One region of the Planococcus sp. 11815 genome, then DNA from elsewhere that is predicted to be linked to it. Evidence: predicted binding sites of a transcription regulator. Region 1 holds the regulator's gene; the other holds the start of a gene.
What was found. Region 1 encodes CtsR, which represses protease genes until heat stress. Its sites were predicted from a motif close to ATGGTCAATAAAGGTCAAACA; they were not measured.
Positions count from the first base shown of each region.

Region 2: the regulator CtsR is predicted to act here: its motif matches at 3,595-3,615, upstream of clpP (ATP-dependent Clp endopeptidase proteolytic subunit ClpP).

Region 1 covers NZ_CP096991.1:94,512-101,396, reverse strand. Annotated here, with positions in the region: gene radA (DNA repair protein RadA) at 1-52, opposite strand, end outside; gene M1Q06_RS00495 (ATP-dependent Clp protease ATP-binding subunit) at 112-2,556, opposite strand; gene M1Q06_RS00490 (protein arginine kinase) at 2,553-3,644, opposite strand; gene M1Q06_RS00485 (UvrB/UvrC motif-containing protein) at 3,634-4,167, opposite strand; gene M1Q06_RS00480 (CtsR family transcriptional regulator) at 4,164-4,649, opposite strand; gene M1Q06_RS00475 (hypothetical protein) at 4,789-5,034, opposite strand; rRNA gene rrf (5S ribosomal RNA) at 5,147-5,262, opposite strand; rRNA gene M1Q06_RS00465 (23S ribosomal RNA) at 5,323-6,885, opposite strand, start outside.
Region 2 covers NZ_CP096991.1:1,145,860-1,152,744, forward strand. Annotated here, with positions in the region: gene rapZ (RNase adapter RapZ) at 1-562, shown strand, start outside; gene M1Q06_RS05825 (gluconeogenesis factor YvcK family protein) at 567-1,562, shown strand; gene whiA (DNA-binding protein WhiA) at 1,584-2,534, shown strand; gene M1Q06_RS05835 (HPr family phosphocarrier protein) at 2,592-2,849, shown strand; gene clpP (ATP-dependent Clp endopeptidase proteolytic subunit ClpP) at 2,910-3,521, opposite strand; tRNA gene M1Q06_RS05845 (tRNA-Arg) at 3,688-3,759, shown strand; gene M1Q06_RS05850 (LemA family protein) at 3,916-4,494, shown strand; gene M1Q06_RS05855 (TPM domain-containing protein) at 4,491-5,279, shown strand; gene M1Q06_RS05860 (glutaredoxin family protein) at 5,294-5,524, shown strand; gene M1Q06_RS05865 (sugar-binding transcriptional regulator) at 5,629-6,672, shown strand; gene gap (type I glyceraldehyde-3-phosphate dehydrogenase) at 6,673-6,885, shown strand, end outside.

The DNA of each region.
Region 1 (6,885 bases):
CAGACTCATAACCGCAGGATTGGCAGATGAACTTTATTTTTTTCTTTGCCATAGTTACCTCCTATATATAGAAAAAGCCCGCCGGAGACATATCCGGCGGGCGGGATATCGTTACGATTTCTCTACGGCCCCTTCATTCGTACGGACAATGAATTCATCACCCTGTACATCGAAAATGATTTTTTGCCCGGCAATTGCTGTACCTTTCAACAACTCTTCAGACAAACGGTCTTCGACATGTTTTTGAAGTGAGCGGCGCAAAGGACGTGCTCCGTATTCCGGATCATACCCCTCTTTGGCAATTTTATCAAGCGCTGCTTCTGTCAGCTCCAAATCGATGTCCTGTTCTTTTAAACGGTCCGTCAATTGCTGTGTCATCAGCTCGACAATCTTGCGCAAATCGTTCTTTTCAAGTGAATGGAAGACAATCATATCATCGACACGGTTCAAGAATTCAGGACGGAACGCTTTCTTCAATTCCGCAAGCATTTTGCCCTTCATGTCTTTATAATCCGTCTTCGAATCTTCCAAGTTAAAGCCAACATACTTATTGTATTTCAATTCCTGTGCACCGACGTTCGACGTCATAATGATAACCGTATTACGGAAATCGACACGGCGACCTTTGGAGTCTGTCAAATGCCCATCTTCAAGCACTTGCAAGAGGATATTGAAGACTTCAGGGTGAGCTTTCTCAATTTCATCAAGCAAGACCACTGAATATGGCTTTCTGCGGACTTTCTCCGTCAGTTGGCCGCCTTCTTCATAGCCGACATAGCCTGGAGGCGAACCGACAAGGCGTGAAGTCGTATGGCGTTCCATGTACTCGGACATATCGATGCGGATCATCGCATCTTCATCCCCGAACATCGACTCCGCCAAAGCTTTCGCAAGCTCGGTTTTACCAACGCCTGTTGGCCCTAGGAAAATGAACGAGCCAATCGGACGCTTCGGATCTTTCAACCCGGCACGCGCACGGCGAATCGCTTTCGAAATCGAAGTCACCGCTTCATCTTGGCCGATTACACGGCTATGAAGAATCTGCTCCAAATTAAGCAATTTATCGGATTCTGTCTGCGCCAATCTCGATACCGGCACGCCTGTCCACATAGAGACGACTTTTGCGATATCTTCTACTGTCACTTCAGACTCTTCTTTGCCTTGCTTTTCTTTCCATTCTTTCTTCGTCTGGTCGAGCTCATCTTTCAACTTCTGCTCGGCATCACGAAGAGAAGCCGCTTTTTCGAATTCCTGGCTCTGCACCGCTTCATTCTTTTCAGAACGCGCAGCCTCAAGACGGGCTTCAAGCTCTTTCAAATCGGGTGGAGTCGTATACGAACGCAAACGCACTTTCGAACCGGCCTCATCGATCAAATCGATCGCTTTATCCGGCAAGAAACGGTCGGAAATATAACGGTCAGACATTTTCGCTGCCGCAACAATCGCTTCATCAGTAATTTTCACGCGGTGATGCGCTTCGTAACGGTCGCGCAAGCCTTTAATGATCTCGATTGATTCCTCAACCGTCGGCTCATCCACTTGAATCGGCTGGAAACGGCGTTCAAGTGCTGCATCTTTCTCGATGTACTTGCGGTACTCATCCAGCGTGGTGGCACCGATGCACTGCAATTCACCACGTGCAAGCGATGGTTTCAAGATATTCGAAGCATCGATCGCTCCTTCAGCTCCGCCAGCCCCGATCAATGTATGAAGCTCATCGATGAAGAGAATGACATTGCCCGCTTGGCGGATTTCATCCATTACCTTTTTCAAACGGTCTTCAAATTCACCGCGGTATTTCGTTCCGGCAACGACTGTCCCCATATCAAGCACCATCACGCGTTTATCGCGCAATGTTTCTGGAATTTCATTGTTAACAATCTGTTGTGCAAGCCCTTCTGCGATGGCTGTTTTACCAACGCCAGGCTCCCCGATCAATACCGGGTTGTTTTTCGTTCTGCGGCTCAATACTTCAATCACACGCGTGATTTCGTCACTGCGCCCAATCACCGGATCCAAGCTACCTTCGCGCGCAACTTGCGTCAAGTCGCGTGCCAAGCCATCCAAAGTTGGTGTATTGGCAGAAGCATTTGGGCTCGTGCCAGTCGATGCTTGCTCGTTGCTGCCAAGCAGCTGCAATACTTGCTGGCGCGCTTTATTCAAGCTGACACCGGCATTTCCAAGTACACGTGCAGCGACTCCTTCGCCTTCACGGATTAAAGCAAGCAATAAATGCTCTGTTCCGATATAAGAGTGGCCAAGCTTGCGGGATTCATCAACCGACAGCTCGATCACTTTTTTAGCCCGCGGCGTATAATGAACAATCGGACCGACATCTTTTTCTCCGACACCGACCAGTTCTTTGACACCGTCTTCGATCAATTGTGTATTCACTTCAATTGCTTCAAGTGCTTTTGCAGCGATTCCGCCGCCTTCTCGGATCAAACCAAGCAAAATATGCTCAGTTCCGATTGATTCGTGCTTCATACGGATTGCCTCTTCTTGGGCTAATTGAAGAACTTTTTGTGCGCGTTGTGTAAATCGGTTGAACATCATGCAAAATCCTCTCCTTTTGTATTTATCCCGTTATCAGCTAACCTCTCCCGGAACAATTCCGCCCGGGCCAGGTCACGTTCCTTCGCTTCCAATGGTCGTCCCGCATACTGCTGCAAAAACGCAGGTTGCATAAAGACCATCAATTCATTCAGTATCGACATGTCTACATCCGTAATTAGATGAAGGTCGATGCCAAGTCTCACATCTGATAAACAGGTAGCGGCTTCTTCCGTATTCAACAGACGGGCGTGAGTCAGGACACCTAACGACCGGTACACCCTATCTTCAAGGAGCAGCGGAGAATTCGCATTCAACGCTTCCCTTGCTCTTCGTTCCTGTTCAATAATCTGCTCGGTCATGTTTTGCAAATCCTGCAAAATCTCATACTCCGATTTCCCCAATGTTACTTGGTTAGAAATCTGGTATACATTACCAAGCGCTTCACTTCCTTCTCCGTAAATCCCTCTAACAACCATCCCCAGACGGGATATAGCCGGGATGATCCGGTTGATTTGATGGGACATCGTTAAAGCTGGCAAATGAAGCATGACAGAAGCACGCATTCCTGTACCGGTGTTTGTAGGGCAACTGGTCAAATAACCAAATTTCTCATGAAAAGCGTATGAAAGATTTTCTTCCAAAAGCGAATCCATTTTATTCGCTATGTCATATGCTTCCTGCAAATGAAAGCCTGACTGCAAACTTTGAATCCGCATATGATCTTCTTCATTGACCATAATGCTAAGCTCTTCTTCATCCGATAATAATACGGCACTGGAATGCTGACTGTTCGCTAAATAAGGGCTAATTAAATGTTTTTCTACCAACACTTCACGCTGCAGGTCATTTAATTCCTCAATATTGATATGAGTAAACCCGTATCCAACTTCCTTTCCCTTATCCAGTAATACCGAGGAAACGGCTTTATCAACTTTCAACGCCTCATCCTCGGAAAATGCATATGGAAATTTAAACTCGTCTAAATTCCGTGCCAATCGGATTCTCGTACTCATAGCTATATCAACATGTTCACCGTTATTAGCCATCCAACTGCTCGCACGGGGTTGAAGGAAACGGTCAATCGCCAACGTCCCCACCTCCTTCAAGCTTTTCATTCAAGGCCTTTACTTGATCTCGTAGCCTTGCAGCTTCTTCAAAGTTCTCATCTTGTATCGCAGCCTGCATTTGCTTTCTCAATTCTTCAATTTCTTTTTTAATTTTCAACGTCGTTCCATAAGAAGCAGGAATCTTCCCTGTGTGTTCTGTATTTCCATTTTGCACTCGTTTCAAAATCTCAATTAACTGAGGTGAGAAAGTGCTATAACACTCAGCACAGCCGAATTTACCAAGACTCAAAAACTTTTGGAAAGTAAATCCACAAGACGGGCAAGCTGGAACTTCCTTTCTTACAGGACTCACAGCGGCTTGCTGCTTCGGAAACCAATTAGCTAATAGATTATGGATCGCCATTGGGTCTTGGTCAAAAGAAAAACTGATATTATGATTTTCTGCCGCGCAAACGTGACAGAGGTGTCTTTCTGTTAAATGGCCCTGCTGGTTTTGCTTCACGATGACTGTAGCTGGCCGTTCTCCACATTGTTCACAAATCACTTGATCACTCCTTGCCCGTTCGACTCATATTGAATAGTAAACAGCATTGCCACTAGAATCCGCGCTCGTACTTCATCTCGTACAGGAAGAGGCAGCCCGAGAGTAGAACGATCAATGGCACTCAAAATCAATTTAGCTTCACGCTTTGATATAACATCTTCACTTAAAAGCCTCCACACAATATCTTCGGCCATGGTTTGTGAAGCACCAGTTTCAAGCCTATTAATAATTTGAGCAATTAAATCTGACTTCTTATGAAGGCGTACTTTCTTAATACGAATATATCCTCCGCCACCACGCTTACTTTCAACTAAGTATCCACGATCTAATGTGAATCTGGTATTTATCACATAATTAATTTGGGATGGAACACATTGAAATTTCTCAGCAACCTCACTTCGTTTAATTTCAATATGATCCTTACCGCTTATTTCGATAATCTCTTTTAAATAACCTTCAATTATATCTGAAATATTCCGCATCGCTTTCACCTCTTTAGCGTTTAAATGCGCTAATGATTGACTTTGACTATATTTGACTTAATTATACATAAGCGTTTTACGGATATCAAATACTTAGTTTGAGATAGAAAAAGTCTCGGGTAGAATATCCCGAGACTCCTCATTCTTCGTCCATCATCCGTTTCATAAAATCTTTAGTATGACTAGATACCGAACGAGTTTTTTCTTCGACATACTTGGTTCTCCAACGGGTGCCTTCTTGCCAAACTTCTACTATATCCCCTTTATTTACATCATGAGTAAAATCTGCAATGGGGTAAGTATATTGTTCAGCAGAATCTTTTAATGAAACTAATAATGCTGTTCTTTTCTCGACCGTTTTCACTTTGTAATAACCAGCTTTCATAAGTTTTCACCTCAGTTCTTTTTTCCCTTTATACTATATTTTCAATCCTTTTTTTAATTTGAAATACAAAAAAGACCGCTACCGGAATGAACCGGTAACGGCCTTTCTACTTGCCCAGCGACGTCCTACTCTCACAGGGGGAAACCCCCAACTACCATCGGCGCAAAAGAGCTTAACTTCCGTGTTCGGGATGGGAACGGGTGTGGCCTCTTTGCCATCATCACTGGACTCTTGAGCTTGTTCGCTCAAAACTGGATAAATCGACATTGGAAACGCATGTTCAGTTTGTTGGTTAAGTCCTCGATCGATTAGTATTCGTCAGCTGCACGTGTCGCCACGCTTCCACCCCGAACCTATCTACCTCATCGTCTTTGAGGGATCTTACTTGCTTGCGCAATGGGAAATCTCATCTTGAGGGGGGCTTCGTGCTTAGATGCTTTCAGCACTTATCCCGGCCACACATAGCTACCCAGCGATGCTCTTGGCAGAACAACTGGTACACCAGCGGTGTGTCCATCCCGGTCCTCTCGTACTAAGGACAGCTCCTCTCAAATTTCCTGCGCCCGCGACGGATAGGGACCGAACTGTCTCACGACGTTCTGAACCCAGCTCGCGTACCGCTTTAATGGGCGAACAGCCCAACCCTTGGGACCGACTACAGCCCCAGGATGCGATGAGCCGACATCGAGGTGCCAAACCTCCCCGTCGATGTGGACTCTTGGGGGAGATAAGCCTGTTATCCCCGGGGTAGCTTTTATCCGTTGAGCGATGGCCCTTCCATGCGGAACCACCGGATCACTAAGTCCGTCTTTCGACCCTGCTCGACCTGTCCGTCTCGCAGTCAAGCTCCCTTGTGCCTTTACACTCTGCGAATGATTTCCAACCATTCTGAGGGAACCTTTGAGCGCCTCCGTTACTCTTTAGGAGGCGACCGCCCCAGTCAAACTGCCCGCCTGACACTGTCTCCCAAGCCGCTAAGGCTTGTGGGTTAGAAGTTCAATACAACCAGGGTAGTATCCCACCGACGCCTCCCCCGAAGCTGGCGCTCCGGGTTCTCTGGCTCCTACCTATCCTGTACAAGTTGCACCAAAATTCAATATCAGGCTACAGTAAAGCTCCACGGGGTCTTTCCGTCCTGTCGCGGGTAACCTGCATCTTCACAGGTACTATAATTTCACCGAGTCTCTCGTTGAGACAGTGCCCAGATCGTTACGCCTTTCGTGCGGGTCGGAACTTACCCGACAAGGAATTTCGCTACCTTAGGACCGTTATAGTTACGGCCGCCGTTTACTGGGGCTTCGGTTCGCACCTTCGCTTGCGCTAAGCACTCCCCTTAACCTTCCAGCACCGGGCAGGCGTCAGCCCCTATACGTCACCTTACGGTTTTGCAGAGACCTGTGTTTTTGCTAAACAGTCGCCTGGGCCTATTCACTGCGGCTCTCTCGGGCTTTAACACCCTACCAGAGCACCCCTTCTCCCGAAGTTACGGGGTCATTTTGCCGAGTTCCTTAACGAGAGTTCACTCGCTCACCTTAGAATTCTCTTCTCGCCTACCTGTGTCGGTTTGCGGTACGGGCACCTCCCGCCTCGCTAGAGGCTTTTCTTGGCAGTGTGAAATCAGGGACTCTGAGGTTAAACCTCTTGCCATCACTGCTTGATGTACATAGAAACGGGATTTGCCTCGTTTCTCATCTCACAACTTGGACGTGCACAACCAACGGCACGCTCACCCTATCCTTCTGCGTCCCCCCATTACTCAAACGGCGGGGAGGTGGTACAGGAATATCAACCTGTTGTCCATCGTCTACGCCTATCGGCCTCGACTTAGGTCCCGACTAACCCTGAGCGGAC
Region 2 (6,885 bases), 1.1 Mb from region 1:
TAAAGAAACACGCCGTTCCCACCCATTATCGCCGGGCGGACTTGTGCTTGGCGGCATCAAAAAAGAACGGGATATGCTGAAAGACTTGCAAGGACGGGCCCATTATATGTATAACACGTCAGAAATGAGCCCGCGCCAGCTGAAGGAGAAAATCACGTCGGATTTCGCTTCGAAAACGAGCAATGTCTTTACGGTCAATTTGATGTCTTTCGGCTTTAAACACGGTATGCCGATCGACGCTGACTTGGTTTTCGATGTACGCTTCCTGCCGAACCCTTATTATATAGAAGAATTGAATCCGCAATCGGGCTTGGATCAGCCGGTTTCCGATTATGTCTTGAAGTGGCAGGAAACGCAGACGTTGGTGAGTAAGCTTGAGGATTTATTCGATTTCATGATTCCCCAGTACAAACAAGAAGGCAAAGCACAATTGGTCATTGCTTTTGGCTGCACAGGCGGCCAGCATCGATCCGTGACGCTTGCCGAGTATTTCGGGAAATACCTATCGAAAAACAACAAAGTCAGCATTACGCATAGAGATGTGAAAATCAGAAAGGGCTGAGCATATGGAAAAAAGTCTCCAGCAAAAACGAGTCGTAATCATCGGGGGCGGAACCGGTCTGTCCACTTTGCTGAGGGGCTTAAAAACTTTTCCGCTCGACTTGACGGCAATTGTGACAGTGGCAGATGACGGTGGAAGCTCCGGGCGTTTGCGCGATGACTTGGATATCCCGCCGCCAGGAGACATCCGCAACGTCATGGCTGCGCTGTCGGATGCCGAACCATTGGTGGCTGAAATGTTCCAATACCGCTTCAAGCATTCGCTTGATTTGGAAGGGCATTCATTGGGCAATCTGATGCTTGCGGCATTGACTGATTTGACAGGCGATTTTTCACACGCGGTCCGGGAAATGAGCCGTGTTTTGAACGTCAACGGCACGGTTTTGCCTGCCGCCAATCAATTGGTCACATTGAACGCAGAGCTTGAAGATGGAACCATCATCAAAGGCGAGTCCAAAATCCCCGCCTATTTGCAGCCGATCAAGCGCGTATTCCTGGAACCGGCCGGCGTCAAGACCTTGCCGGATACCATACAGGCGATTCAATCTGCGGATGTCATCGTCATCGGGCCGGGTTCCTTGTACACGAGCATCTTGCCGAATTTGCTTGTGAAGGATATCAAAAAAGCGCTGCTTGAGGCGAAGGCAAGAAAAATCTATATTTGCAATTTGATGACCCAGGCGGGTGAAACATACGGCTATACGGCCTCGGATCATGTGAAAGCTCTGTACGAACATGTAGGTGTGAACTTTCTCGATGCCATTTTGATCGATAAAGTCCAAATGCCGCAAGGAGTGGCCGAAAGATACAAAAAAGAAAAAGCATGGCCGGTGGAATACGATGAAGAACGCCTGAAAAATATGGGGCTTGAAGTATATCGCCATGACATTGCGAATATTTTCGGGGAAGCCGTCCGGCATGAACCGATGAAAGTGGCGAAATGGCTTTTTGAATACACCAGCAGCGAATCGCAGGAACCCTCGCAGCGCCGGTATTCCTAAAGCTTGAAAGGGGGGGCATAATTGTCTTTTGCATCAGAAACAAAAAAAGAAATGACCCAGATTGAAGTAGACGATTGCTGCGGCAAGGCAGAGCTGTCGGCGATGATCCGCATGAACGGTACGCTGTCATTTTCCAATCGCCAGTTAAGCCTGGATATCCAAACGGAAAACGCAGCCATCGCGAGAAGGATCTATACTTTGCTCAAGCGCTTCTACAAAGCGTATCCAGTGGAACTCTTGGTCCGTAAAAAAATGCGTTTGAAAAAGAATAATGTCTATATATGCCGCTTGCGGGAAGGCGCGAAATTCGTGCTTGAGGATTTGTTGATCTTGTCGGAAGGCTTTCAATTTCAGCAGGATATCTCCCCTGAGCTGATCTCGACGACGTGCTGCAAGCGCTCTTATTTGCGCGGTGCCTTTTTGGCCGGGGGGTCGGTCAACAATCCCGAAACCTCCTCTTATCATTTGGAAGTGTATTCTTCCTATAAAGACCACGCTGAAGCGCTGGTCATCCTGATGAACCATTTCCAATTGAACGCGAAAATGATCGAGCGAAAAAAAGGATTTGTGACCTATTTGAAGGAAGCGGAGAAAATTTCCGATTTCCTCAGCCTGACAGGTGCCCATTCGGCGCTATTGAAATTCGAGGATGTCCGAATTCTCCGCGATATGCGCAATAGCGTCAATCGCTTAGTCAATTGCGAAACGGCCAATTTGAATAAGACCATCGATGCGGCGCTGCGGCAAATCGAAAACATCCGCTTTATCGACCAAGTGATCGGAATCGACCAATTGCCGGACCGCCTGAAAGAGATAGCCCGCTTGCGTGTGGAGTACCAGGATGTCACACTGAAAGAACTGGGCGAGATGGTATCGACAGGAAAAGTGAGCAAATCAGGTGTCAACCACAGGCTACGGAAAATCGATGAGATTGCCGAGTCGTTGAGAAAAGGCGAAACGATCAGCCGGTAACAGGGCTGCTCTTTTCTATAGATTGCGTGAGAGTCAAGTTTTCGGAGGAGGATATGCATGGTAGAAAAACAAGTGGAAGTGCAATTGAAATCAGGATTACAAGCGAGGCAGGCAGCATTGTTCGTACAGGAAGCCAACCGCTATAGTTCGGATGTCTATTTGGAAAAAGACGACAAGAAAGTCAATGCCAAGAGCATCATGGGCATCATGAGCCTAGCTGTCAGCAAAGGCACGAATGTCACGATTTCAGCAGACGGCGCTGACGAAGAATCAGCCGTCGATGCGTTGGCGCAATTGATCGATAAAGAAGCTTAAAGCCAAGCGCTTTAAGCACCAAAAAAGAGCTGCCCCGCGGGGCAGCTCTTTTTGTCTAGCTTATTCTTCTTTTTCGTGGTTTTCCGGCAATTTGTTGCGCGTGATGATTTGGTCGACGAGACCGTATTCCAGTGCACGTTCTGCAGTCATGAAGTTATCGCGGTCTGTATCACGTGAAATCACTTCAAGCGGCTGGCCAGTGCGTTCAGATAGAATTTGGTTCAATTTCTCGCGCAAGAACAGGATGCGTTTTGCGGCGATTTCGATTTCAGTCGCTTGCCCTTGAGCTCCGCCAAGTGGCTGGTGGATCATGACTTCAGCGTTCGGTAATGCATAGCGTTTGCCTTTTGTGCCGGCTGCCAGAAGGAAAGCGCCCATGGATGCAGCCATGCCGATGCACACTGTCTGGACATCTGGCTTGATGAATTGCATAACATCGTAGATCGCCATGCCGGCCGTGATGCTGCCGCCTGGGCTGTTGATGTAGATGGAAATGTCTTTTTCCGGATCTTCAGCTTCAAGGAATAGCAATTGCGCGACGATGGAGTTGGCGACGTTGTCATCGATTCCGCTGCCGAGCATGATGACGCGGTCTTTCAATAGGCGTGAATAGATATCGTATGCGCGTTCGCCTCTGCTTGTCTGTTCGATTACTGTAGGGATTAAATTCATGGATAATTTCCTCCTTCGGGTAAATGTAAGTGCTGCTGAAACACTGTTCAGCCGTACATTCATCATACACATCATGGTCAATGAAGGTCAAATCTAACGAATTGAAAATAGGCGCTTGAAATACGGGGAAAGCTTTTGTATAATAGAAAAGTCGCGAACAACATTTGCCCTCGTAGTGTAAAGGATAACACGTAAGATTCCGGTTCTTGAGATGGGGGTTCGATTCCCTCCGAGGGTGTAAAAAATGAAAAACCGCACAGCCTGCTAAAGGCTGTGCGGTTTTTTGTTGAATCTTTTTAGCGGCTGAAACGTAGAATCAGGTGTATTGGGTTTCAAGGAACGGATAGTCAGGGAAAACAAAAAATATTATTGTAAAAGAAAAGGAGACGGGAAAATGAAAAAATTACTTATTCCATTGCTGTTGGTGATTGGGCTGATCGTCATTGCCGTTGCCGTATTCGGTTCAAGCTATAATAATTTCGTTCAATTGGAAGAGGACGTCAACCAATCGTACGCGCAACTCGAAAGCCAATTGCAACGCAGGCTCGATTTAATCCCGAACTTGGTGGAAACGGTGAAAGGCTTTGCCGACCAGGAACAAGAGGTCATCGATAGTGTCACGGAAGCCCGTTCAAGCATGGCGAATGCCGGCTCGGTTGAAGAACAGGCCGAAGCAGATGCAGAATTGAGCGGGGCGCTCAGCCGCTTGCTGGTCGTCGTCGAGAACTATCCGGAAATCCGCTCGAGTGAGAACTTCCAACAATTATCCGATGAACTGGCCGGAACGGAAAACCGGATCGCAGTCGCACGCCAGGACTATAATGGCTCAGTGACGGAATTCAACCGGGAAGTCCGCAGTTTCCCAGGCAATATGGTAGCGGGGATTTTCGGCTTTGACGAAAAGGAATATTTCGAAGCTGATGCTGGAGCGGAAGATGCGCCGGATGTGGACTTTGGGACTGACGAAGAATGATCCGAAGAATTCCTGTTTTGCTCTTGTTGCTGCTGATGATCGCCGGAACCGCGCAGGCGGTAGAATTTCCGGAGTTGACTGATGATATTTACATCCAGGATATCGCCGGCGTCTTAAGTGAAGAACAGGAAGCCGAGATCAAGAACTTGGGGGCTGGTCTGGAAGACGCGACAACTGCACAGATTGCCGTCATGGTCGTCGATTCCCTGGAGGGTGAGCCGATTGAAAGCTACGCTAATGAGGCTTTGCGCCATTACGGCGTAGGCTCAGCGGAAGAGAACAACGGCGTGCTGGTCGTGCTGTCGATGACGGACCGCGAGATCTATATCGAAATCGGCTACGGCCTTGAAGGCGCGCTTCCTGACGGAAAAGTCGGGCGCATTTTGGATGATTACGCCGTTCCGTATTTGCGCGAAGACCAGCCGGACGAAGCAATCCTCAATACGTATCAGGCTCTGTACAGTGAAGTTTCTGCAGAATACGAGTGGGACGGAGAAGCGGTCAGCCCGCAGCCTCTCAATGAAGTGACACCAGGCAGCGAAGACAGCGAAGGCGGCATCATGCAGCCGGTCATCACCTTTCTGATCGTACTCGTATTACTGTTCCTGTTTACGGGAGGAGGCGGCGGCCGTGGACGTCGCGGCCGCGGCAGAACCATGAGGCGCGGCGGATTTTTCGGGCCCGGCAGTTTTGGCGGCGGCTTCGGCGGCGGTTCCGGCGGTGGAGGTTTCCGCGGCGGCGGTGGCGGCTCTTCAGGAGGCGGCGGAGCCGGGCGAGGCTTCTGATAAGGAGGAATAGCATGTATACGCTCTACACACGGCCGAATTGCGGGCTTTGCGAAGAGGCAAAGTCTGCACTGCGGCTATTGCAGGAAGATTACCCAATTGACTTCCGGGAAATCAATATTGAAGAAGATGAACAATTGCACGAACAATATATGCTGATGATTCCGGTGCTCACGAAACAGGAAAATGTACTGCTCTACGGAAATTTCGGCTATGGTGAACTTTTAGAAGCGTTAATTCTTTAACGCTTCTTTTTATTTGCATAAATCTAATAGCTCGGCTACAATGAATCTAGTGGGACGTATTTATATATAGTGGGACAAAAAACGTCCAACAAAGGGGTGGAGCGATGGATCCAGTTCTGCAAGCGCAAGTGCATTTATTGCCTGAACTGCCAAGCTTGCTGAAAAAGCGCTATAGCATCCTCGAGCTGATTCAAACTGAACAGCCCGTTGGAAGGCGCACAATCAGCGAGATGACAGGCGCAGCCGAAAGGGAAATCCGCAAAGAGACCGATTTATTGAGGGACCAAGCCTTGATCGAAATGAGCAAGAGCGGCATGAGCCTGACGATGCTGGGGGACGATGTTCTTGACCAACTCCGTGAGCTGGTCAAGGAATTGGCCGGGACTGCAGAGCTCGAAACGGGGCTGCAAGCGAAACTCGGCATCAAACAAGCAGTCGTCCTGCCAGGGGATAGCGACCGGTTATCATCGGTCAAAGCCGCTATCGGCAGGCAAGCCGCGCGCATCGCGGAGGAAATGTTCGAAAGCTGCCGGACGATCGCCGTTACTGGCGGCAGTACGATGGCCGCCGTAGCAGCTGAAATCCGCACAGCGAGAAAAAATCCCGCCATGCAGTTTATCGCTGCACGAGGCGGTCTTGGGGAAGAAATGCTTCACCAGGCGAACACCATCGCTTCATCCTTTGCCGAAAAAACAGGCGGAGCTGTCCGCACGCTTTATCTGCCTGAGCATTTGAGTGCGGAAGCGCTCGAAATGATGATGAAGGAACCTGTCATCAAAGAAATGATGGAGCTGTATGACCGGACGGATTTAGTCATCCATGGAATCGGCGATGCAGAAGAGATGGCCATCAGGCGCCGCTCTTCCGTGAACGAAGTCGAGAAGATCAAAACAGGCGGAGCTGTCAGCGAAGCCTTCGGTTATTATTTCGATAAAACCGGAAAAATAGTTTATCGCATCCCAACAGCGGGCATTCAATTAGAGCAGGTCCAAAAAGCACCGGGCATCATGGCAGTCGCCGGAGGACGCACAAAAGCGCGTGCCATCGAATCTTATTTCCAGGCCGCGCCTGAACGCACCATCCTCGTTACAGACGAAGGAGCAGCAAGGGCAATACTCAACCAAACAACAAAATTGGAGGAATTATAAATGACTTTAAAATTAGCAATCAATGGTTTTGGCCGCATCGGCCGTGTCGTATTCCGTGAAGCAATGCAAAACAGTGAAGTGGAAGTAGTAGCAGTCAATGACCTAACAGATGCAGCTATGCTGGCACACCTTTTGAAATACGATTCAGTTCACGGAACATTGGACGCTGAAGTTACAGCAGAAGGCAATTCAATCTTCGTCGATGGCAAGGAA